4 regions of the Pantoea sp. X-Soil-ISGK-275 genome follow, and region 3 is predicted to be linked to each of the others. Evidence: predicted binding sites of a transcription regulator. Region 3 holds the regulator's gene; each other region holds the start of a gene.
What was found. Region 3 encodes CRP, which controls carbon source genes, mostly activating them, when cyclic AMP is high. Its sites were predicted from a motif close to ATGTGANNNNNNTCACAT; they were not measured.
Positions count from the first base shown of each region.

Region 1 (3,125 bases), 880 kb from region 3:
AAAGCGTTCGTCACGGAACATTTTCAGGTTGGCTAAGGTTTGTGCGGCAAAGGCTTCGTGCATATCAATCAGCGTCAGATCGTTGAGCGTGATGCCGGCGCGGTCCAGCGCCAACGGCGAAGCGTACGCCGGACCGAGCAACATGTCCTGCCAGACATCAATCGCCGTAAAGGCGTAGCTGCGCAGATAGCCAAGCGGCTGAATGCCGAGTTCGCGCGCGCGCCCTTCACGCATCAGGATCACCGCTGCGGCGCCATCGGTCAGCGGCGTGCTGTTGGCGGCGGTCACCGAACCGTGGCGACGATCAAATGCCGGGCGCAGTTTGGCATAATCGGCGGCGCTGGCGTTGAAGCGAATATTGTTGTCTTGCTCGATGGGCGCTTTCCACGGCGGCACAAATGCGGGCATCACTTCCTGGCTTAACACGCCCGATTGCCAGGCGCGCGCCGCATGCTGGTGCGAACGCAGCGCTAACGCGTCCTGCTGTTCACGCGTGATGCCGTGACTTTTCGCCATCTGCTCGGCGGTATCGCCCATGCGTAATCCGGTGGAATACTCCGCCACCGCCGGTGGCACTGGCAACAAATCGCGCGGACGCAAACGACGCAGGATGCTGAGTTTTTGGCTGAAGCTGCGCGCTTTGTTGAGATCCACCAGCGCACGCGCCAGCGTTTTACTGACGCCAATCGGCAGCACCGAGGATGAATCCGCGCCACCGGCAATGCCGGCATCAATGGTGCCCGCCATTAAACTTTCCGCCACGTTTGCCACCGCCTGAAAACTGGTGGCGCAGGCGCGGCTAACGCTATAGGCATCGGTATGCACACCTAATCCGGTGCTCAGAACAATTTCACGCGCAATGTTGGGCGCTTCCGGCATCTGCACCACCTGGCCAAACACCAGTTGATCGATAACCTCGACCGGTAATTCGCTGCGCGCCACTAGTTCGCTGATCACCATGCGCCCCAGCTCCAGCGCGGGAATGCCGTGGAAATCGGTCGCCTGACGGGCAAAAGGGGTGCGTAATCCGTGGGTTATGGCGATACGTTCGCCCTGACGCGTCAGCAGCGGCTGCGCTTTACTCATTGCAATCACCTGTATTTTTCGACCGGGGCATCATTGCCAAACAGGTCTGACCTGATCATCAGTGTTAACTAAGTGTTGCTAAGTAGCCAATAAGCAGAGGAAAAAAGTGCGAGGGAATACACGAAAATGAGTTAAGGCTGCCGAAGGGGTTTCGGCAGCGACGGGATTAGCGTAGGCCGAGCTGGAAAATCAGGGTTTCCGCCTGGCAGGCAAAGGTGAAGTCGATAGACAGGCGCACAGCGTCGCCTTCATTGGCAAATTCCGCGCGAATATCGCAAGGATCGGATTCCACCTGACGCGCGCGCTCAGTCAAATGCGCCAGCATCGCTTCCGCCGCATGACGATCGGCAAACACGCCAGACCAGCTTGCGGTGCAATCGGTGTTATCCATCACGGTTCCCACATCGACACAGCAGCAGGCCGCCGTTTCGTTCGCACTACATTTTTTAATGGCATCAGTCATGGTTTTCTCCTGACGATAAATTCAACACAATCGGATCATTTTCTGCCGCAAAGTGTACGCCTGCTGCGTTTTCACATCCACGATCAAGCCGCTAAGTGACGAATATCACACTAAAAATTGATCCACAGCAAAATTGAACGTTATGTTTAAGTCGAACCGCTAAGATTTTGTTAAGCAGATCTGATTTTATCGATCAAATCAGAAATATTTAAAAAACAATATTGCAACAAATACACAGGTCGGACCTATACTCGTCGCACTGGTCTGATATGTGGTTTTGTCGTCAGTCCCTACAATTCGCCGCTCTTTGTTACGCGACGTAACAACGTTAAATAATAAATCTAGATGAGGTTGTGGTCATGAACCATAAAAACCTGTTTGCAAAGTCAGCTGTGGCAGCTGCAGTAACGCTCGTCTGTTCTCATGTTTACGCCGCGGGCTTTCAACTGAATGAATTCTCAGCAATTGGTTTAGGTCGTGCGTATTCCGGTGAAGGTGCGATGGGTGATACCGCCGCCTCTGCCAGCCGTAACCCGGCAACTATGGCGTTGATGGATCGCCCTTCTTTCTCTATCGGCGCAGTTTACATTGACCCTGAAGTGGATATTAGCGGTCAAAGCCCTTCTGGTCGCAGCCTTGATGCCAAGAATATTGCACCGAATCAGTGGATCCCTAATCTTCACTATGTGCATCCGATTAACGATCAGTGGTGGATTGGTGCGTCTGCAACCTCAAACTATGGTCTGGCAACCGAATTCAATAATGGCTATACCGCAGGGGGTTATGGCGGCAAAACCGACCTGATGACCGGCAACTTTAATATCAGCACCGCTTATCGACTGAATGAGAATTTCAGCTTTGGTATCGGATTTGATGCGGTTTATGCCAAGGCGAAGATTGAGCGTTATGCTGGTGAATCTGGCGCAGCGCTGGGCATTCCTGCCGATACCCAAATTGCCCATTTAAAGGGTGATGAATGGGGTTACGGCTGGAACGCCGGCATTTTGTATGAAGTGGATAAGAACAACCGCTTCGGTTTCACCTATCGCTCAGAAGTTAAAATCGACTTTGACGGCGATTACAAAAGCAGCCTGCCGGGTTACGTGAACTCTCTGCCACAGGCACAGCTGTTAGGCCTGCCTTACGGTACCGGCGGCTCAACCATTCCGGGTTCTCTGACACTGAATCTGCCTGAGATGTGGGAATTGTCCGGCTACCATAAAGTCGCACCACAATGGGCGGTTCACTATAGCCTTACGTATACCAGCTGGAGCCAATTTCAGGAGCTGAAAGCCACCGGCAGCAATGGCCAGACGCTGTTTTACAAGGATGAAGGCTTCCACGATGCCTATCGTATCGCGTTAGGTACCTCGTACTTCTATGACGACAACTGGACCTTCCGTACCGGTATCGCCTTTGATGACAGCCCGGTTCCGGCCGATAAGCGTTCTATCTCCATCCCGGATCAGGATCGTCTATGGTTGAGCGCCGGTGCGTCATACGCGTTCAATGAAGATGCTTCCGTCGACTTGGGTATTTCTTACATGCACGGTCAGAAAGTCACCGTGAAAGAAGG
Region 1 is NZ_AP035976.1:2,973,814-2,976,938, forward strand. Features, by position in the region: gene fadI (acetyl-CoA C-acyltransferase FadI) at 1-1,086, opposite strand, end outside; gene AC6I8A_RS13835 (YfcZ/YiiS family protein) at 1,253-1,549, opposite strand; gene fadL (long-chain fatty acid transporter FadL) at 1,909-3,125, shown strand, end outside.
Region 1: a site for CRP is predicted at 1,643-1,660, ahead of AC6I8A_RS13835 (YfcZ/YiiS family protein). Genes of this name have one in related genera too.

Region 2 (3,125 bases), 3.4 Mb from region 3:
ATCTCGGTGCAGGTGAAAGCGGCACAGATGTTCCTGGCGGGCATCGCCTCGGCGCGCGATCTCGGGCTGTTTGCCGCCGCCAATACCATTTCGGCCTCCTGGATTTTTATCCCGGTCGCCATCATCACTTCCTGCTTTTCGGAAATCTTCCGCGAGCGTGGAGAAGCCGCCATCAAGCTGACAGCACGGCTTAATGGTTATGTCATGGGTGTTTCATTGTTGTTGTTAGCGGTGATCGCAATGTACGGCGAAAAAATCATCATCGCTTTATATGGTCACGAGTACACACAGTCAGGAAGTCTCATTACGTTGTTGTCGTTAGCGACCTGCTTTTCGGCGATGGGGACCGTAGCGTATCGCTACATGGTCAAAGAAGGCGGGTTTAATTATCTGTTGAAGAAAATTGTTTGCCTGATGGTGATCAGCTTGCCGCTGTCGTGGTGGCTGATCCAGGGCTACGGCATCATGGGTGCCGCATGGAGCGTTTTCATCTCAGAATTGCTGTCTCTTACCGTAATGAATTACTCCTTCAAAAACGGCGTCATCCAAAAAATCCAGGTTTCCTCACTCAACTACAAAACCTACAAATGAGGTCAGATATGCTCAAGTTGAAAGATGAACTCAGAAGAAGCGTGCAGTACTTCATCAAGAAGATGCCCTGGGCATACCAGGATCGTATCTACTATTTTCATAAGTTCCGCAAACTGCCCAATTTGCGTGAGCCGAAAGTGTTTAACGAGAAGGTGCTGTACCGCAAATTCATCCATGGCGATTATCAGATGTATGGTCGTCTGTCGGACAAATATTCGGTGCGCGAATATATCGCCGAGAAAGTGGGCAGCGAATACCTGATCCCGCTGGTGTACGAGACCAGCGATCCCAGCTCTTTGCACACGCTGCCGAGCTGGAAAAATACCGTCATCAAGCCGAATCACGCCTCTAACATGGTGGAGATTTTGCTGGAAGAGCCGGATGCCCTGAAGAAGCAGCAGATTATTAGCGACTGCCATCGCTGGCTGAAGACCGATTTCGCCAACGAAGCGCGCGAGATTCACTATCGCTACATCAAGCCGCGCATTCTGGTGGAGCAGTACATTGGCGATGGTAAATCGGCGCCGATTGACTACAAGTTCCACATGTTCAACAAGCGCGACGGCAGCTTTGAGTATGTGTTGCAGGTAATCTACAACCGCTGCAATCCGCTGTTGTCGATGAACTTTTACGTCAACAACCTCAACGAGGCGTATCATAAAATTCGTGATACCGGTCTGGACGTGACGCCGCAAATGGCCTCGTTGCAGCACGCGTTGGCGTTGAGTAAAAAGCTGGCGAGTGATTTCGATTATGTGCGCGTGGATTGGTACATCGATAAAGAACAGATCTACTTCGGCGAGTTGACCTTTACGCCGGGCGCGGGTTTGGTGACCGGTCTGGATCGCGGGCTCAATCAGATGATGGGTGATATGTGGATTCAGGATCGTCGCGGTACGAAGATACCGGGCATCACGGTGACGGAAGTGACCATTCCGGCCGTATTGAAGAAAATTTAAGTATCACACAGCAAAATAAAAAACCCCGCTTCGGCGGGGTTTTTTATTGGCGGCGATTAAGGCATTGGCCAATCGGTTGGCGTCTGGCTCATCACTTCAATAAAGGCGTTTTTGGAGATTTCCATGAAGTTATGCAGATTCTCCATGCTCAGCGTGATACCGAGCAGGCCGGTGACAAACCAGCAAGACATGCCCACGCCAATACCACCGCACAGCAGCGCCATCACGTGATGACTGTTCTGACGCAGTCGAATTTTCATGGTGCTGGCGAAGAACATCATTACCGCACTCAGGAGTTCCCAGCGCATAACAATTAAACTGGTGGTTAAGGTGGCCATCTGCAAAAACCTCTTAGAATCAGTGATATCCCCGACATTCAATCGACATCACTGGCGGCGAAGAAGGAAGGTCAGGGAAGTCCTTCAGGCCGTCTTACTGAATACAGGAAAGTGTGACTTGGCTCACATTATATCACTCGATTTTAAATTTTGAACAAAATTTATACCGGGTCAGGTAGAAAGATTTTTATCGAACTGGAGGCTGAAGCAGGCAGGAAAAGCGAGGTGCGCCCGCAAGGGGCGCGCAGTAAAGGTTAGCTAACCGGGCAGCACTCGCCGGTTGTACGCTGGGCAAAACTGGTCATGTTGTTGTCTGCACAGTCAAAACTGAGCAAGCGTGGACGCTGAATCATCGCCTGGCGACGCATGGTGTGACGATAAGCGGTAGGCGTTTGTGAGAACTGACGGCGGAACACGCGCGAGAAAGTCTGCTGCGAGTCATAACCGTATTGCATCGCGATATCGAACACCGGACGCTGAGTTTGGCGCAGCGCTTCAGCGGCCAGCGTCAGACGACGTTCGCGAATATAGCCACCCAGCGTTTGTTTCGTGACGGCACGGAACATACGCTGCAGGTGCCATTTTGAGTAACCTGATTTTGCCGCGACTTCATCAATAGACAGCGCTTTATCCAGATTCTGATCGATCCAGTTGGACAGCGAATGAATGATTTCCTGTTGCATCATAGCCTCATCCTTCTGATGTTGTTTGCCTGGTGAGAAATTCGAAGTTTTGCTGGGGTGCGAGTATAATTCCTCAAGTTAACTTGAGGTAAAGGCCCTAAATGAAAAAAGAACGCAATTACCCGAAGCCGGTTTTAACGCCGGGTGAAGTGGCGAAGCGCAGCGGCGTGGCGGTGTCGGCGCTGCACTTCTATGAGACCAAAGGATTGATTTTCAGCTCGCGCAACGGCGGCAATCAACGTCGCTACAGCCGTGACGTGCTGCGTCGCGTGGCCATAATCAAAATTGCGCAACGCATCGGCATTCCGCTGGCGACGGTGAGCGACAGCCTGACACATGTGCCGGCCAATAAGCGCATGTCGACGCAGGAGTGGGACGCGTTGACGCAACACTGGCGCGAGGAGCTGGATAAACGCATCGAAACCCTGACGCGCCTGCGTAACGATCTGGATGGCTGCATTGGCTGCGGCTGTTTATCGATGCGCGATTGCCCGCTACGCAATCCGGGTGACCGCCTGGGCGAGCAAGGTTCGGGTGCGGTGCTACTCGATCCG
Region 2 is NZ_AP035976.1:402,487-405,611, forward strand. Features, by position in the region: gene AC6I8A_RS01795 (oligosaccharide flippase family protein) at 1-591, shown strand, start outside; gene AC6I8A_RS01800 (ATP-grasp fold amidoligase family protein) at 600-1,550, shown strand; gene AC6I8A_RS01805 (YjcB family protein) at 1,607-1,888, opposite strand; gene soxS (superoxide response transcriptional regulator SoxS) at 2,143-2,574, opposite strand; gene soxR (redox-sensitive transcriptional activator SoxR) at 2,673-3,125, shown strand, end outside.
Region 2: a site for CRP is predicted at 2,000-2,017, ahead of AC6I8A_RS01805 (YjcB family protein). Genes of this name have one in related genera too.

Region 3 (3,125 bases):
TCGTGGTGATTCATTTCCGTGGCCTGGAAGGCATCGCGTTCCCCTATCTGCTGGCGATGATTCAGGGATCGTTTATTTCCCACATCAATACCCTGGTGGTGCCGGGCGGCAAAATGGGATTGGCGATGGAGCTGATTATGCTGCCGCTGGTACAGCGACTGATTGAAGGGAAGCGGATTGAATAGGTTTGGTGCGGGCGGTGAAAAGGGAGGCATGAATGCCTCCCCTTCGACCGATTACAACTCGACAACCTCATAGCTGTGGGTAATTTCCACGCCTTTACCCAGCATGATCGCCACCGAGCAATATTTTTCCGCTGACAGGTCAACCGCGCGCGCAACCGCTTTATCGCTCAACGCTTTGCCGCTGACGATAAAATGCAGGTTGATGGTGGTAAAAATGCGTGGCGCTTCTTCACGGCGTTCTGAGGTGAGTTTCACTTCGCAATCCGCCACATTGCTGCGCCCTTTTTGCAGGATCGACACCACATCAATGGCGCTACAGCCGCCCGCGGCCATCAGCACCATCTCCATTGGACTTGGCGCTTTATCACCGGAATTACCGTCCATTAATACCTGATGGCCAGATGAGGATTCTCCGAGAAAGGTAAGACCTTCCACCCATTTCACTCGTGCCTGCATTATTCTCTCTCCTGAAGCGGCGGTTTTGCCGCCAGAGTACGCTTTCACCTGACAAACAGCAATCCAGAGTAATCCCCCTTGTGCTGAAGCGAGACAACACAAGACAGCTCGCAAAAGCTGTGCTACAAACAGTGCTGAAAATATTTTCGTCATCACAGACGAAGGCCGGAAGAATCAAAAGCGTAGCTTAAGAGTCCACCCGGAATAATTTTTCCTTTACTGGAAACGCTCGACGATTAAACCGCCTGACAGGGAAAAATGCCCCCTGTGTTTTGGGCACGATTACAACAGAGGATAATAGCGAATGGTTCTCGGCAAACCGCAAACAGACCCTACACTCGAATGGTTCCTGTCCCATTGCCATATTCACAAATATCCATCCAAAAGCACGCTCATCCATCAGGGTGAGAAAGCGGAAACGCTGTACTACATCGTAAAAGGTTCCGTAGCGGTACTGATTAAAGATGAAGAAGGCAAAGAGATGATTCTCTCCTACCTCAATCAGGGAGATTTCATCGGCGAACTCGGTCTTTTCGAAGAAGGCCAGGAACGTAGTGCCTGGGTACGTGCGAAGTCTGCCTGCGAAGTGGCTGAAATTTCATACAAAAAATTCCGTCAGCTGATTCAGGTAAACCCGGATATTTTAATGCGACTTTCGTCGCAAATGGCGCGTCGTCTGCAAGTGACATCTGAGAAAGTGGGCAACCTTGCCTTCCTCGATGTCACCGGACGTATCGCGCAAACGCTGCTAAATCTGGCCAAACAGCCAGATGCGATGACTCACCCAGACGGGATGCAAATCAAAATCACCCGTCAGGAGATTGGTCAGATCGTGGGCTGCTCACGCGAAACCGTGGGTCGTATCCTGAAAATGCTGGAAGATCAGAACCTGATCTCTGCACACGGTAAAACCATCGTCGTTTACGGCACCCGCTAATTTCTTCTCACCCACGGCGTGATGGCAACATCGCGCCGTTTCTATTTGCGATGAGCTGATGTGGCGTCGAATCATCTATCATCCCGAAGTTAACTATGCGCTGCGGCAAACGCTGGTGCTGTGCCTGCCTGTGGCTCTCGGCTGGCTGTTTGGCGATCTGCAAAAAGGGCTGCTGTTCTCGTTAGTGCCGGCCTGCTGCAACATGGCGGGTCTGGATACGCCGCACAAACGCTTCTTCAAACGCCTGATTGTGGGGGGTTCGCTGTTTGCCACCGGCAGTTTCCTGATGCAAATCCTCACCGCTTATCAGGTTCCGCTGCCGCTGATTTTGCTGGCGTTGCCGCTGCTGATTGGCGTGACCGGCGAAATCGGCCCGCTGCATGCACGATTGCTGCCCGCGACTTTGATTGCCGCTATTTTCACGCTCAGCCTGGTTGGACGCATGCCGATGTGGGTGCCGCCGCTGCTCTACATTGGCGGCACGCTGTGGTACGGCTTATTCAACTGGTTCTGGTTCTGGCTGTGGAAAGAGCAGCCGATGCGCGAGTCGCTCAGCCTGCTGTTCCGCGAGCTGGCGGATTACTGCGATGCCAAATACACCTTACTGACGCAGCTGACCGATCCGGAAAAAGCGCTGCCACCGTTGCTGGCACGTCAGCAAAAGGCGGTCGATCTCATCACCACCTGCTACCAGCAAATGCATATGCTGTCGGCCAGTCGCGATAACAGCCACAAACGCCTGACGCGCGCTTTCCAGGTGGCGCTGGATTTACAGGAACACATCTCGGTGAGTTTGCATCAGCCGGAAGAGGTGCAGAAGCTGGTTGAAGAGAGCCACGCCGAAGCGGTGATTCGCTGGAACGCCAAAATCATCTCGGCGCGACTGCGCGTGCTGGCGGATGCAATTCTCTACCATCAGCTGCCAGACCGTTTTCATATGGAGAAACAGCTCGGCGCGTTGGAGAAAATTGCGCGCCAGCATCCGGATAACCCGGTCGGCAACTTCTGCCTGTATCACTTCAGCCGCATCGCCCGCGTGTTGCGTACGCAGAAGCCGCTCTACACGCGTGACCTGATGGCCGATCGCCAGCGCCGTTTGCCGCTGTTACCCGCGCTGCGCAGTTATCTGTCATTCAAATCCACCGCGTTACGCACCGCGGCACGCTTTGCCGTGATGCTGATGTTTGGCAGCGCGCTGGCGCTGTTCTTCAACATTCCCAAACCTTACTGGATTCTGATGACCATCATGTTCGTCAGCCAGAACGGTTACAGCGCGACGCGCGTGCGCATCCAGCACCGTGCGCTGGGCACTTTTGCCGGATTGCTGATCGCCGCCGCGTCGCTCCAGCTGGCGGTGCCGGAATCGATCACGCTGCTGTTTATGCTAGGGATCACGCTGGCGAGTTATCTGATCACGCGGAAATATTACGGCTGGTCGATGATTGGCTTCACCGTCACGGCGGTGTATTCGCTGCAGCTGCTGTCGCTCAACGGCGCACAGTTTCTGCTGCCGCGCATGATGGATACCTTGATGGGCTGCCTGATTG
Region 3 is NZ_AP035976.1:3,851,237-3,854,361, forward strand. Features, by position in the region: gene AC6I8A_RS17950 (phosphoribulokinase) at 1-185, shown strand, start outside; gene AC6I8A_RS17955 (OsmC family protein) at 237-641, opposite strand; gene crp (cAMP-activated global transcriptional regulator CRP) at 946-1,578, shown strand; gene AC6I8A_RS17965 (YccS/YhfK family putative transporter) at 1,637-3,125, shown strand, end outside.

Region 4 (3,125 bases), 300 kb from region 3:
TTCTTTGATCCGCTACGATTCGTGCGCGGCGGGCATCTTATCGATCTCGACTGGCTAATCGATATCACCAAACAGGAATTCCCGCTGGCGCTCAACACCGCCGAAGGGCTGTTTGCCAAAGGCAGCGAATTCTATATGTGTGCCTGCCGCAGCGACGATTACCGCGCCGAGTACTTCAACCCGATCAGCACCAACTGGCACGACATCCTAAAAGCGTCCAGCGCGATTCCCGGCTTTTACCGCAGCGGCGTGCAAATGGATGGCGTGAGTTATCTGGATGGCGGCATCAGTGATGCAATTCCGGTACGCGAAGCTGCACGCCGCGGCGCGGATACCATTGTCGTGATCCGCACCGTGCCGTCGCAGGTGTCCTACACGCCGAAGTGGTTTAAACGCATGGAACGCTTTTTGTCCGACAGCGCATTGCAGCCGATGATCAACATCCTGCATCAGCATGAAGAGAGCTATCGCGAGATTCAGCAGTTCATCGAGCAGCCGCCGGATAATCTGCGCATCATCGAAATCTGTCCGCCAAAACCGCTGGCGAGCATGGCGCTTGGCAGCCGCTTGTCATCGCTGAATCAGGATTACCATTTAGGCCGACGCAGCGGGCGCTATTTCCTCGCCACGCTTGGTCAATGGTTGAGTGATGCTGAGCCGCTGGTGCGTTCAACCACGGTTACGCCGCCGGCAGCGGTGGCGAATGCGCCCGACAATCGCCCACTGATTACGCCCGCGCTGGCGGAAAACGATGCCGATTTTGATAAAGGTTCGCTGGCATGAAGTTTATCGACACGCATTGCCACTTCGATTTCCCGCCGTTCGTTGATGATGCGCACGCCAGCATTGCACGCGCTGCGCAGGCCGGCGTGGAACGCATCATTGTACCGAGCGTGGATGCCAGCCGTTTCGCGCTTGTGACGCAACTGGCGCAGCAGCATCCGTCGCTGTATGCCGCGCTGGGCCTGCATCCAATCAACATTGCTGAGCATCAGGAAGATGCACACCTTGATGAGTTAGAGCGCTGGTTGAAAAAGCCAGATAGCAAGCGGGTGGCGATCGGCGAGATAGGTCTCGATCTCTATATGGACGATGCGCAATTCGCCAAACAGACGCGGCTGCTCGATAAGCAGCTCAGGTTGGCGAAGCAGTACGATCTGCCGGTGATCCTGCACTCGCGCCGCACCCACGATCAGCTGGCGCTGCATTTGCGTCGTCACGATCTGCCGCGACGTGGCGTGGTACACGGCTTTGCTGGCAGCCAGCAGCAGGCGGAGCGCTTTATTCAGCTCGGCTACGCGATTGGCGTGGGCGGCACCATCACTTATGAACGCGCCAGTAAAACCCGCAACACCATCGCCAGCCTGCCGCTCAGTGCGTTATTACTGGAAACCGACGCGCCCGATATGCCGTTGCACGGTTTTCAGGGCCAGCCCAATCGTCCGGAGCGGGCGCGCAATGTGTTTGACGTGTTGTGCCAGTTACGCAGTGAATCCCCCGAAGTGATTGCCGACGCGCTGTGGCATAACAGCCAGCAACTGTTCGCCTTGCCTGCCTGATTCTCCCCCCGACAGATTCTGCATTTACGCTGCCTTACGCCTGATTAGCTACATTGATAAAGCTGAGAGTACACTTTCTCGCCCATTTTTGTGATAATAATAACAACAGCCATCGCGGCGCATTTCGGCCTGACTGGTGATTATTTGTGATTAGAATCACTAAATAACTGTATTTAAATAACAGGTTTTCTTTTTCGTGTGACATGAAGCGCAATTCGTTGTCACGGTAGTTGTTAGAATTATCACATTACCCGGTGGGTTGTGCCCGCCGATCTGAATTTTGGAGAGCATCATGACCGACCTGAAAGCAGCAGCACAGCGCGCATTGCAACTGATGGATTTAACCACCCTGAACGAAGATGACACCGACGAGAAAGTGATCGCGCTGTGCCGTCAGGCGAAATCGCCAGCCGGTAACACCGCTGCCATCTGCATCTATCCGCGTTTCATCCCAGCGGCACGTAAAGCGCTGCGCGAGCAGGGTACGCCGGAAATCCGCATCGCCACCGTCACCAACTTCCCGCACGGCAACGATGATGTTGAGATCGCGCTGGCTGAAACCCGCGCGGCCATCGCCTACGGCGCTGACGAAGTGGATGTGGTGTTCCCGTATCGTGCGCTGATTGCCGGCAACCGCGATATCGGTTTCGAGCTGGTGAAAGCCTGTAAAGAAGCCTGCGCGGCGGCGAACGTGCTGCTGAAAGTGATCATCGAAAGTGGCGAGCTGAAAGACGAAGCGCTGATTCGTGCCGCTTCGGAAATCGCTATCGATGCGGGTGCCGATTTCATCAAAACCTCCACCGGTAAAGTGCCGGTCAACGCGACGCCAGAAGTGGCGGCGATCATGATGCAAGTGCTCCGCGACAAAGGCGTGAAGCAGCAGGTTGGTTTCAAACCGGCGGGCGGCGTGCGCACTGCAGAAGACGCGGCGCTTTATCTGCAGCTGGCAGACGACATTCTGGGTGAAGGCTGGGCGGATGCGCGTCATTTCCGCTTCGGTGCCTCCAGCCTGCTGGCAAGCCTGCTGAATACGCTGGGCCACGAAACCGCGACCAGCAAAGCCGGTTATTAAGTTCATATCGATGTTCGTAGGGTCGCCATTTATGGCGACCTCTCTATTCCGGGGAGGCCATTGTGTTCCTGCCACAAGAAATTATTCGTAAAAAACGCGACGGTCAGGCGCTGAGTGAAGCGGAGATCCGCTTCTTTATCAACGGCGTGCGCGACAACAGCGTTTCGGAAGGTCAAATTGCCGCGCTGGCGATGACCATCTATTTCCATGATATGACGCTCGACGAGCGCGTGGCCTTGACCATGGCGATGCGTGACTCCGGCACGGTGCTGAACTGGAAATCGCTGAATCTTAACGGTCCGATTGTTGATAAGCACTCCACCGGTGGCGTCGGCGATGTCACGTCGCTGATGCTCGGCCCGATGGTGGCGGCGTGCGGCGGTTATGTGCCGATGATCTCCGGGCGCGGCCTCGGCCACACCGGCGGCACGCTGGATAAACTGGAAGCGATTCCGGGCTTCGATATCTTCCCGAGCGACGATCGTTTCCGCCAG
Region 4 is NZ_AP035976.1:3,547,113-3,550,237, reverse strand. Features, by position in the region: gene AC6I8A_RS16460 (patatin-like phospholipase family protein) at 1-783, shown strand, start outside; gene AC6I8A_RS16455 (TatD family hydrolase) at 780-1,559, shown strand; gene deoC (deoxyribose-phosphate aldolase) at 1,852-2,631, shown strand; gene deoA (thymidine phosphorylase) at 2,694-3,125, shown strand, end outside.
Region 4: a site for CRP is predicted at 1,790-1,807, ahead of deoC (deoxyribose-phosphate aldolase). Genes of this name have one in related genera too.